One region of the Clostridium sp. CTA-7 genome, then DNA from elsewhere that is predicted to be linked to it. Evidence: riboswitches for the same ligand, from Rfam matches in the RefSeq annotation. Region 1 holds a riboswitch; the other holds the start of a gene.
The links. Region 1 has a riboswitch for thiamine pyrophosphate ahead of thiT (energy-coupled thiamine transporter ThiT). Riboswitches for the same ligand answer to the same signal wherever they lie in the genome.
Positions count from the first base shown of each region.

Region 2: linked by a shared signal. The riboswitch ahead of ACYUEX_RS05700 (MTH1187 family thiamine-binding protein) and the one ahead of thiT (energy-coupled thiamine transporter ThiT) in region 1 are both predicted to bind thiamine pyrophosphate.

Region 1 is NZ_BAAAAV010000004.1:22,022-27,575, forward strand. Features, by position in the region: gene ACYUEX_RS08920 (GNAT family N-acetyltransferase) at 1-223, opposite strand, end outside; gene ACYUEX_RS08925 (protein kinase family protein) at 492-1,061, shown strand; gene ACYUEX_RS08930 (GNAT family N-acetyltransferase) at 1,124-1,693, opposite strand; gene ACYUEX_RS08935 (L,D-transpeptidase family protein) at 1,918-2,997, opposite strand; TPP riboswitch at 3,239-3,339, shown strand; gene thiT (energy-coupled thiamine transporter ThiT) at 3,404-4,048, shown strand; gene ACYUEX_RS08945 (hypothetical protein) at 4,151-4,426, shown strand; gene pulA (type I pullulanase) at 4,626-5,554, opposite strand, start outside.
Region 2 is NZ_BAAAAV010000002.1:556,925-562,478, reverse strand. Features, by position in the region: gene ACYUEX_RS05715 (ABC transporter ATP-binding protein) at 1-534, opposite strand, end outside; gene ACYUEX_RS05710 (ABC transporter substrate-binding protein) at 515-1,519, opposite strand; gene ACYUEX_RS05705 (ABC transporter permease) at 1,554-2,330, opposite strand; gene ACYUEX_RS05700 (MTH1187 family thiamine-binding protein) at 2,302-2,592, opposite strand; TPP riboswitch at 2,720-2,827, opposite strand; gene ACYUEX_RS05695 (TatD family hydrolase) at 3,089-3,823, opposite strand; gene ACYUEX_RS05690 (metallophosphoesterase) at 3,894-4,733, opposite strand; gene ACYUEX_RS05685 (lysylphosphatidylglycerol synthase transmembrane domain-containing protein) at 4,818-5,554, opposite strand, start outside.

The sequences.
Region 1 (5,554 bases):
TATTAATCTTTCTATTCTGGACTATAGTGAATTTATTTATAGAAACATTTGCAATTACCTCATCATTATGAATATAGGAATATGAAATATAATTATCATTGCAATATCCCTCTTCAAACCACTGTTCAAAGTCTAATCCAAATGTATCTGCTGCTAACTTACTAAAACTTTTTCTATACTTTTTATTTTTCTTTAAATTTTTTACCAAAATAAATTCATACATTATTTTCCCCTTAACCTTTTAATTTATCTAAATTACAAAATTATTAACTAATTTTATGTAAGTTCAGAGACTTTCTTTAATACCTTAACTTGCCTAAAAATTTTTCTTTACTTATTTCCCATATATATTCTATATTCAAATATTAATATTAAATATATACTTACTACAAATATAATTATTACATTATAATCTAAATAGTCTAATTACTAATAACATATTATTTTTGTTTGCATATAATATTTAAAAGCAATTAATTAAGTGTGGTATTATGAACTACTTATTAGAAATTCAAGATTGTAAGCTATTAGGTTCTGGAGCTGAAGGCTCTGTTTATTTAACACCAGAAGGTTATGCACTTAAAACCTTTAAGAATATAAAAGCTGCTAAAAGTGAAGAAGAAATATTAAAAAAAACTTTAGACAGTTCCTTTTTCCCAAATCCAATTTTAAGGATAAGTAATATTTTAATAAGGGAATATGTAGGTGGAGAAAATCTTTTTGAATACATTACTAAACATGGATTGCCTTATAATTTATCAAAGGAAATTATAGATTTAATTGAAGATTTAAAAAGGCTTAAGTTTAAGAGAATTAATATTAGAAATGCACATATATTTGTAGACTCTAAGGGTAAAATAATGGTTATTGATCCAAGAAAACCTTTTACTAAAATTACTCCTTATCCTAAAGATATAATAAAAACACTAGTTAAACTTCACTTATTTGATAAGTTTTTAAAAGATGTTTTACAATACAAGCCAGATTTACTTTCTTATTGGACTGACGCTTATAATTATCTCGCTTGTCCTAGAAGAAAAAGAATTTATAGATATGGCTAATTAAGTGAGAACTAGAGATAAATCTTAGTGGATTTATCTCTAGTTCTCACTTATAAAAGACATTACTTTATATATTCTGATTTTAATATTGAATATAACTCTAAATTAACTATTCCTTTTCCTGTCCATATATTCCCTTCTCTTATAGTACCATCTTTTATAAAATTATTTCTTTTTAATACATTTTGAGATTTAATATTTTCAACCATTACATATGCTTGTATTCTGTTTAATTCTACTTCATTAAATAAATATTTTATTAAGGTCTTAACAATATTACTAGCTATCCCCTTACCAAAGTAATCTTCATTTAAAGTATATCCTATAGTAACTACACTCACTTTTTCATCTATATCAAAAATTTCCGCTACACCTACAAGCTTTTTAGGATTAGATTTAAGAAAAACACCTAAAAAAACTATCTTTTTCTTTTGAAAATCTCTTTGAAAATGAGCAATCATATTTTTTACTGTATCAATAGATTTCTTTGCATTTCCAGGTTTATATTTATATAAATTTTCATTTGCACAAATTTCATATAAATCCTCTAAATTAACTTCTTCTATTTTACTTAATATAATTTCTTCACTTTCAATATAAGGAAATTGACTAAATAATAAATCTTTTTTCATAATATTACATCCCCTTTATAAGTGTTTATCAAATTATAGATATATTAATTTTAAAATTTTTTTCCTTTTATTTATAAAGTTTAAATTTGTTCCCTATTTTTCATATATCATAAAATAATTATAAATAATTTTTACTTAGCCTACAACTTATTAATAAAAAAAGCTATACACTAATAAATTTATTAATGTATAACTTTTCTTTTAAATAATATATTAATTATTTGTTAATAGCTATAAAGTTCACCATAACTTAAGGCAAGAGCTATTTTAGGGTTCGAACCTGGATTTATCCATTGTAAAATTTCTTTCATCTTGCTTTGTTCAACAGCTACACATCCCCAAGTTGGAACCCCAACATCTACATGTAAAAATATTGCAGAGCTTTTCCCTGGAACAACTGTCCATCTATTATAATCAATTACTAAAGAGTATTTATATGAATTGCTATGATCTATTAAATGCTCTGCTGAATTCCATCTACCATTTGGTGCTCCAAACTGCATTGTATTGTAATAAGGTGAATTAACATCATCTACCCAATATTCTGAACCATCTAATACTCTATATGGAACTCCACTTCCTGGATTTTGTGCTGCTCCAAAAGCTTCTGTTAAACTATATACACCTGTAGGAGTACATAAATCCATTTCATAAACTTCACTTGCATTTTTCATTCCATTTTCACCTAATCTTGCAAACATACTATCATATTCATACCATTTTCCATTGCTATCTTTTTGCCATAGAACTAACTCAGCTGTACTACCGCCTGTACTCACAACTGAAATTATTTGATTAGAATTCTTAGCAACTGATGTATTGGCAATCTTAGGCTCATTATTAGACGGAGCTATAGATTGAGTATTTGAATTTGAAGTATTATTCTCAACCTTTGAAGCCTCTTCTTTTTTCTTAGCTTCTTCAGGTAATGCTATTTCATTTTCTTTTTCCTGTTTTTCTTCTTCCTTCTTTCTCTCTTCTTCTATTTTTGCTTCATCTTGAATTCTCTTCTCAACCGAAGATTTTAAGTCCTTTAACTTATCTAAAACTTCATTTGCTTCATTTAGTTTTTTACTGCTTATAGCTTTGTTAAAGTCTTCTTTTAATTTACTATAAAGCTCTTCTTCATCATTATTCATATTTAAAATTTTAATATTATCTGCTTCTTCATATACTTCTTCTATTTTTGCATCTAATACTCTATCTTTTTTTACCTTGTTCACATAAAAAGCACTAAATCCTATAACAATAAAAATTAGTACTAACGATGCTATAATTAAATTTATCTTTTTGTTTTTTATCATTTTTCCCCCCCGTATATCAAAAAGTCTTTTGTAAATTAGTATTAAAATTATGTTCAGCATTGTAAATAAATTATTGGTAACTCTAATTATTATCATACATTTTTTTATAAACCAAATAAATAGTAAATTATTCCAATCAATTTCAAACTGATACCTTCTTATTTCTCTATATAAAATACTATATTAAAAATTATTGACTTTTATTTCATTCTTATGTAAACTTTACTTATAAATTAAATAAAAGAAGTGCTAGGGGTGCCTTTAGGCTGAGAGATGATTTTTCATTAACCCTCTTTACCTGATCTGGATAATACCAGCGTAGGAAAGTCACAATGTATTTTTATGGAATTAAATTATTATAAAGCTATAAACGTACCTCCTAGCATATTTTTAGGAGGTATTTTTAATGGAAAATTTTATTAACACATTAAGAGAAAGCTTTAGTGAAATATTAAAAAGCCCGCTTTCTTTAGCTACTCTTTTAGGAGTTATTATTTTAATACTTACTTTTATTAGATTTAAAAAAATAAAGCTTGATTCAAAGATTATGGCTAGAATTGGTATTGCTTTAGCCTTAGCTACGATCCTTCACCTTGTAAAGATAGTAGATTTACCTAATGGTGCTGGTAGTATAAATTTAGGTAGTATGGTACCAATACTACTTATTGCTTTTATTTACGGTCCTGAAATAGGTATGCTTACTGGATTTTTATTTGGGATAATATATTTAATTATCAGCCCTTATATACTTCATCCAATTCAAGTTTTATTTGACTATCCTCTTCCTTTTATGGCAGTTGGACTAGCTGGGTATTTTAAAGATAAAAAACTTTTAGGAACATTTTTCGGTATGTTTATTAAATTTATATTTCACTTTATATCAGGGTTTATATTCTTTGGACAATTTGCACCTGAAGGATGGTCTCCAGCTTTATATTCTCTTGTAGTTAATGGTGCTGTTGTTGGAGGAAATCTTATTGTAGTTTTAGTTATTATAGGATTATTACCTATAAATAGAATTATAGAAGGAAGTAAAAGCCTATCTCATTAATTTTATAATTTTACATTTTTTTCACTTAGAGTTATTATTTCTTAAATTTTATAGTATAATATTTAAGAAATAATAACTTTAAGTTTTAGGGGAGTGAAAATAATGGATAATAATTTAACTAACAACACAAATAATGATATTAACTACGACAAGTATTCTCAACCAATGACATTGAAAGATTGGATAATTACACTTCTTTTAATGTTAATTCCAATTGCAAACATAGTTTTAATGTTTGTTTGGGCTTTTGGATCAAATGTGAATAAAAGTAAGAAAACTTATTTCCAAGCAACTCTTATTATGATTGCTATTGGAATAGTGTTCTGGATCATATTTGGATCAATAATTATTGCAGCTATTTTAAGCTCTGGATATTAAAAGTTTTATTATATATATGATTCTAATTTACTATTAAACTTGCTTTTTGAATTTTAACTATTGATTTCAATTTAAATATAGATAATGTAGAATATTAATTAGAACATATATACTACAAAAATTAAGAGGCTACGTTAAAGTTAAAATCCTTCATGTAGGATTCATTTTAGATTTAACTAGCCTCTTATTTTAATAATTCTTATGAATATATAATCATAATTGAATAAGATTTTAATTGGGGAATAAAACCATATTTAATAGTTTTTATAGTTTCTATCCCTGCATAACTATGGTCTGCTATAATATTCCACTCACCAGATTTTGATTCAGGAATATGTTGATTTACATCATAATCATCTATAGATGTTCCATTATAAATTACAATTAAATCATTTAAGTTTTTTTCAATGTTATATAGATTTCTAAAATGCCACTTTATTACTCCAGCCTTTTCATCTCCATTTAAAAAACTAATCTCAATGTTGTTATTTATGTCATCTCTACTATCTAGTCTAAATTCCCTATAGTTTTTTCTGATATTTATTAATCCCTTTACATAATTAAATACATCTATATATTTTGCTTTATCCCTCCAAAAAATTGCATTTATATTATCTGGACTTTTATAACTATTGTGGTCTCCATTTTTTGTTCTTAATATTTCTGCTCCACCTTGAATAAATGGTATTCCTTGTGATGTTAATATTATTGAAAGGGATAAAATATTTCTTCTTACTAAATGATTATCTAAAACATTATTTTCTAATATTTTTCTATATTCATCTTCTTTAATATTAGGTTTTAAGCTTTTCTCTATTTGATCCCAGAGAGTGTAGTTATCATGAGCATCTACATAATTTATAGTTTCCTTAGGATTAAATGTTAATGTATTTATAGAGCCTTTTAAACCCTCTATTATATTCCATGCAGTAGGTCCATTATGTTGATTTCCATTTGAAAATCCATTTGATGGACTATTATTTCCCCTTATAAAATCTCTAAAGGTGTCATTAAATACGGAAAAATCTTCACCTCTTTGCCTTCCCTTGTAGGTTCCATTTAGTAGTGACGATTCTCCTCCTTTCCAAGGCTCTCCATAAATTAATATATTGTCGTCAATTTTCTTTA
Region 2 (5,554 bases), on a different contig from region 1:
TGAATTCATTTCTTTAGTTAAATCTAAAAGCCACTTTTGCATCTTTCTTCTAGTTATTGAATCTAAAGCACCAAAGGGTTCATCTAAAAGCATAATATCTCTTGATGTTAAATATGTCTTTAAGAAATTGGCTCTTTGTTTCATACCACCTGACAGTTGTGATGGATACTTATATTCAAAGCCACTAAGTCCAAATTCATTTATATGCTTTTTAACTTTTTCTCTAGCTTCTTTTTTATTATTTCCTTTAAATACAAGTGGAATTCCTATATTATCAATAACTTTTTTCCAAGGAACCATCATATCTTTTTGATACATATAGCTTAAATCGCCATTTATTTTTAATTCACCACTATCACACTTTATAATATTAGTTAATATATTAAATATTGTGCTTTTTCCACTGCCTGATGGACCTAAAATTGATACTAGTTCACCTTCATTAACTTTTATACTAATATTCTTTAATATCTCCATTTCATCAAAGGACTTTGATACATTTTCAAGTAAAATCTTATTTTGATAAGAATTCATTTGTATAAGCCTCACTTGCTTTCATATCTTTATTTATAAGCTTATTATCTAATAGAAATTTAGTATAGTTATCCCATACGCTATCCTTCATTTCTCCCCAAACAGCTGCATCATCTTTATATTTATCCGCAAGATATTTTTGGCTTTCTATTGCAAGTTCTTCTCCTATTTCAGGAACTTTACTTACTAATAATTTTGCACTTTCTTCTGGATTTTTCATAGCGAACTCATATCCTTTAGTTGTTGCTTCCATAAATTTCTTAGCTAAATCTTTTTTATTATTAATAGTATCTTCAGTAGCTGCAATAATTGGTGTGTAATAATCTAATGCTGGATCTAAATCTTTAACTGGTATATAGTTTATATCAAATCCTCTTAGCTTAGCTTCCATATTAGTCCAAGCTTCAAATGTCCACTCAAAATCTAAGTTATTCTTAGTTGCTATAAAGAAATCTTCTGTTCCTACATCAACAGTTTTCAATTTACTAAAATCTGCTCCATTTTTCTCCATGACAGCTTTTAATATAGCTTGCTCTGATGGACTTCCCCATCCACCATACACTTTATTTTCAAAATCCTTAACTGTTTCTATTCCCTTTTCCTTTGGTGATGCAAAGCCTGATGTATTATGTTGTATAATTGTCGCTATTGCTTTAACAGGAAGTGGACTATCTGATGTTCTTGCATATGTTAAATCCTCTTGATAACTTACTGCAAAATCACCTTTTCCAGCAGCTAGAAGTTGCAGGGATGATCCTTCTGATGGCTGAATTATTTCAACATCTAATCCAAGATCTTTATAATACCCTTTTTCCTGAGCTACATATAATCCTGTATGATTTGTATTTGGTGTCCAATCTAATATTACGGTAACCTTTTGTAATCCTTCCGAAGTTTTTGCTTCTTCTTTTTTACTACATCCAGCTAATAGTGTCAATGCTGTTACAGATGCTAATACTACTGATATAATTTTTTTCTTTAACATTATTATTTCACCTCAAAATCTATTATTTTGTATTTTATTCCTTTATCTTTAATTTTTTATTATTCCATGGAGTACATACTCTTTCCATCAAAGTAACTATAAAAAATATTGCCATGCTTATAACTACTATTATTACTATTGATGCAAACATTTTATCTAATGCATAAGCACTTCTGGCTCTTGTCATATATACCCCAAGACCTTTTTCTCCTCCAAGCCATTCTCCAATTACAGCTCCCATAATACTATAAGTTGCTGCAATTCTCATACCTGAAAAGAAGTTTATCATTCCATAAGGTAACTTTAAATGCATAAAAACATTAAGCTTAGATGCCCCCATTAATTTAAAATGATTGATTAAATCCTTATCTACACCTTCTAACCCGTCAACTATGCTAATTACTATTGGGAAAAAGCATACTAGCACAACCACTATTATCTTTGGAAGTGAACCAAATCCAAACCAAATTATAAATAATGGCGCAAGAGCAACTGTCGGTATAGTTTGAGATATAACTAGTACTGGATATAAAGCTCTTTTTACTAGTGGAATCATATCCATAATTATTGCTAGTATTATAGATAATCCTATTGCTATTAAAAACCCTATCATACCTTCATATAATGTAGTTAAAGTATGAGGTATCATAACTTTAAAATCCTTAACTAATGTTTGCATAACATCTGTTGGTGCTGGCATTATATACTTTTCTATGCCCCCAATAGTTACTATGCACTGCCATAAAACTAATAAAATTATAATAAATACTATAGGTGCTATCTTATTCCCTATATTTTTTAATTTTTTCATCCATTGTCACGCCTTCTTTTTTATAATCTATTTTAACCATAGATACTACTCTTGATGCACCTTCTTCAGTACAAATTTCTTGAGCCTTTTTTACTATTTCTAGTAATTCACTTAATTCACCTTCCATTGTAGTTTCCATAGCTCCAACTTCATATTTAACACCAGTGGATGCTATATATTCTATAACCTTGTCTACAACAGGATAAATCCTCTCCTCACTAACTGTTGGTATAACTTGAAGACTTACATTACAAACTGACATAGTCTTTTCCTCCTCTAAATATATTTAAAAGTAAACAAATTTGATTTTATTTATATGTCCATATAGTAAAAAAATACAGTATCTCTGATTAGAAATACTGTATTATAGTTCAATTTGTATATTAAAATTCAATAACAAATAATCTCCCTACGTTGGCATTATCCAAATCAGGTTCATGGGTCAAAATAGTATCAACTTTATCTCAGGCAGTTCACCGCCCCCCCAGATATCTATTTACTTTTTATAGTTCCATTTTATTCATTTTCACTCCAAATGTCAAGCTAATCAATAATACTTATCAACTAAATAATTTTATTAATTGTATAATACTTATATATATTACACAATCCATTTCTAAGCTAAGTTTCAACGATTTACTTTGCTTAATTCTCTAAGTGATTTTCATCCCTCACTCTTATTAGCTCCAAATAATACAACTATAATCCCTAAAGATCCTATGATTATTTTTATTATAGGCATTGAAATTAAAATTCTCCTAACTAATTATTCTAATATAATTACCCTCTATATTTTTTAGTAATTCATTCAGTTCTATATTCTTATAATTTGAAACCTTTTTAGCCACATCTATTATTGCCCTTGGATATCCATATTCTCCATTAACCCATTCTAAAGCTGTTGGCCCATCAGTTTCTATAAGTAATCTATTTAATGGTATTCTATCTAAAACCTCATTAGTTTTTTCTGAATATCCTATATCTACACTTATTGTAAAATAGCATCCAAGCTCAATATATTTTTCTAAAGTGCTTATTTCACCACTATACCAATGTATAATAGCTTTATTATAATTATTCCTTTTTAGAGCATTATAAATTTCTTCTTCAGCTCCTTTTGTATGAATACTTACAAACTTATTTCTTTTAATACTTTCTTCTAGTATAAAATTAAAAATCTTTCTTTGTGCTTCATAAGTACTTTTATCTTCTACCCAGAAAAAATCTAAACCTATCTCCCCTATTAACTCACTTTCTTCTATATAAGGTATAAGACCTTCTAAATTCCCTTTATATTCTGCTGCTTTCCAGGGATGAATACCAAAGCATGGATTAATAAATTTACTCTTTTTACTGTATTCTTTATTTTTTATATAGCTCTTAATATCCATACTATTTGCTAAAGTTAATATTTCATTCTTATTTATATCTTCAATTGCTTTTTCTATATTTTCACCGAAAAAATCTAAATGAGTGTGTGCATCTATATACATAATTCCTCCATGAATTCTAATTTAAGTAGCATAATTAACTCTTTAATTTATATTCTATATTAGTAATTTCTTAATTATATCCTTTTAATGTTACTGATATAATTTCTGGTGGATTAAATATTCTTATTGGAAATAAACTATTCCCCAATCCCCTACTAACAAACATTGTAGTTTTATCACTATTATAACTTCCACTAGTATATTTAGGGAAAAACCCTTGATTTGGAGCTATAATTCCTCCTACAAATGGAATCTTAATTTGGCCTCCATGAGCATGTCCTGAAAAAACTAAATTCATATTATTTTTAGAATATAAATCAAACAGCTCTGGTCTATGTGAAAGTAGTATCTTAAAGTCTTCAATATTTGACCAATTACTTAAATATTCCTCCATATTACTTATATCCGTCCCATCTGTATAATTCGAGGTAAGAAAAGATGGATCAGATAATCCTAAAAGATATATAGTACTATTTTCTTTTCTAATCTCTAACTTAGTATCATCTATTATATTAACTCCTACTTCAATTAAGCTATCCTTTATTTCAGAATATTTTCCTGACCATGCTTCATGATTTCCTGAAACATAATAAATTGGAGCAATTTCTATTGCACCATTAATAAAGTCCATTGCTTTATCTAAATTATATCTACGCCTATCTATCAAATCACCTGTAACTATAATAATGTCTGGTGATAAATTTTCTATTTCTTCTAATATTTCTGATTGCTCTTTTCCAAACATTTTGTTATGCAAATCAGAAATATGTACAATTTTAAAGTCATTAAATTTAGATGGCACATCATAGCTTAAGTAATTAAAGTTAGAAATTGTAATACTATTATTTTGCCAAACGACAAACACATATAATGCTATAATTATTAAAACTCCTAATATCAACTTCTTCATTCTTTTATATAAACCTCTCATTTCCCATCCATAATTATATTCCTTAGTCAAATTCTATTAATTTTAACTTAACCTTTTAATTAGCTAAAGTTCTACACCTTTTAAATTTTTATTTAAATTTATCTGTAAAACCATAACTCCTATACCACTAATTAAGACCATTAAATAAAAGCTTATACCTCTACTAAGTAGCATAGCAGAACTTATTAGATGAATTGGAAATAAAGTCTTAAAAAATATTAAGAACCCTTTCTCGCCTATTCCTACTGCACCTGGCAACGGTAATGCTGCACCTGTAATGTATAAGGTAGACTGAATCAAAATGAATTGAATTAAAGACACAGATGACATTCCAATGGATTTATATATCCAAAACGGGATGCTATGCAATGCTAAAATTTGTACCGTGGTAGTAAGAATAGTTTTAATTATAAAAAATTTATCATTTTTAATATAATCTGCACCCTTTTTGTACTTCTCTATCTCTATTAATGCCTTTTCATTAAATATTATAGATTTTTGGTAATTAAAGTGTTGTAAAACTTTAACGCATAAGTTCACAACTTTAAAAATAAGCTTTTTTGAAAAAATAGATACCAATATTAATACTAATAAAATTACATTTAACCCAATCCCTAAAAATAGTAATATACTAAACTTTCCAAGAGTTCCTTTTAAAAATTCAAATTTTATTATTACTCCCATAATTGCCATTGATACGGTAACAAGTTGATATGTTGCAAGACATATTAGTAACGCAAGCATGCCATTAGAAATATCTATCTTTTTTTTATGCATATAATAAAGCTGCATTGGCTGCC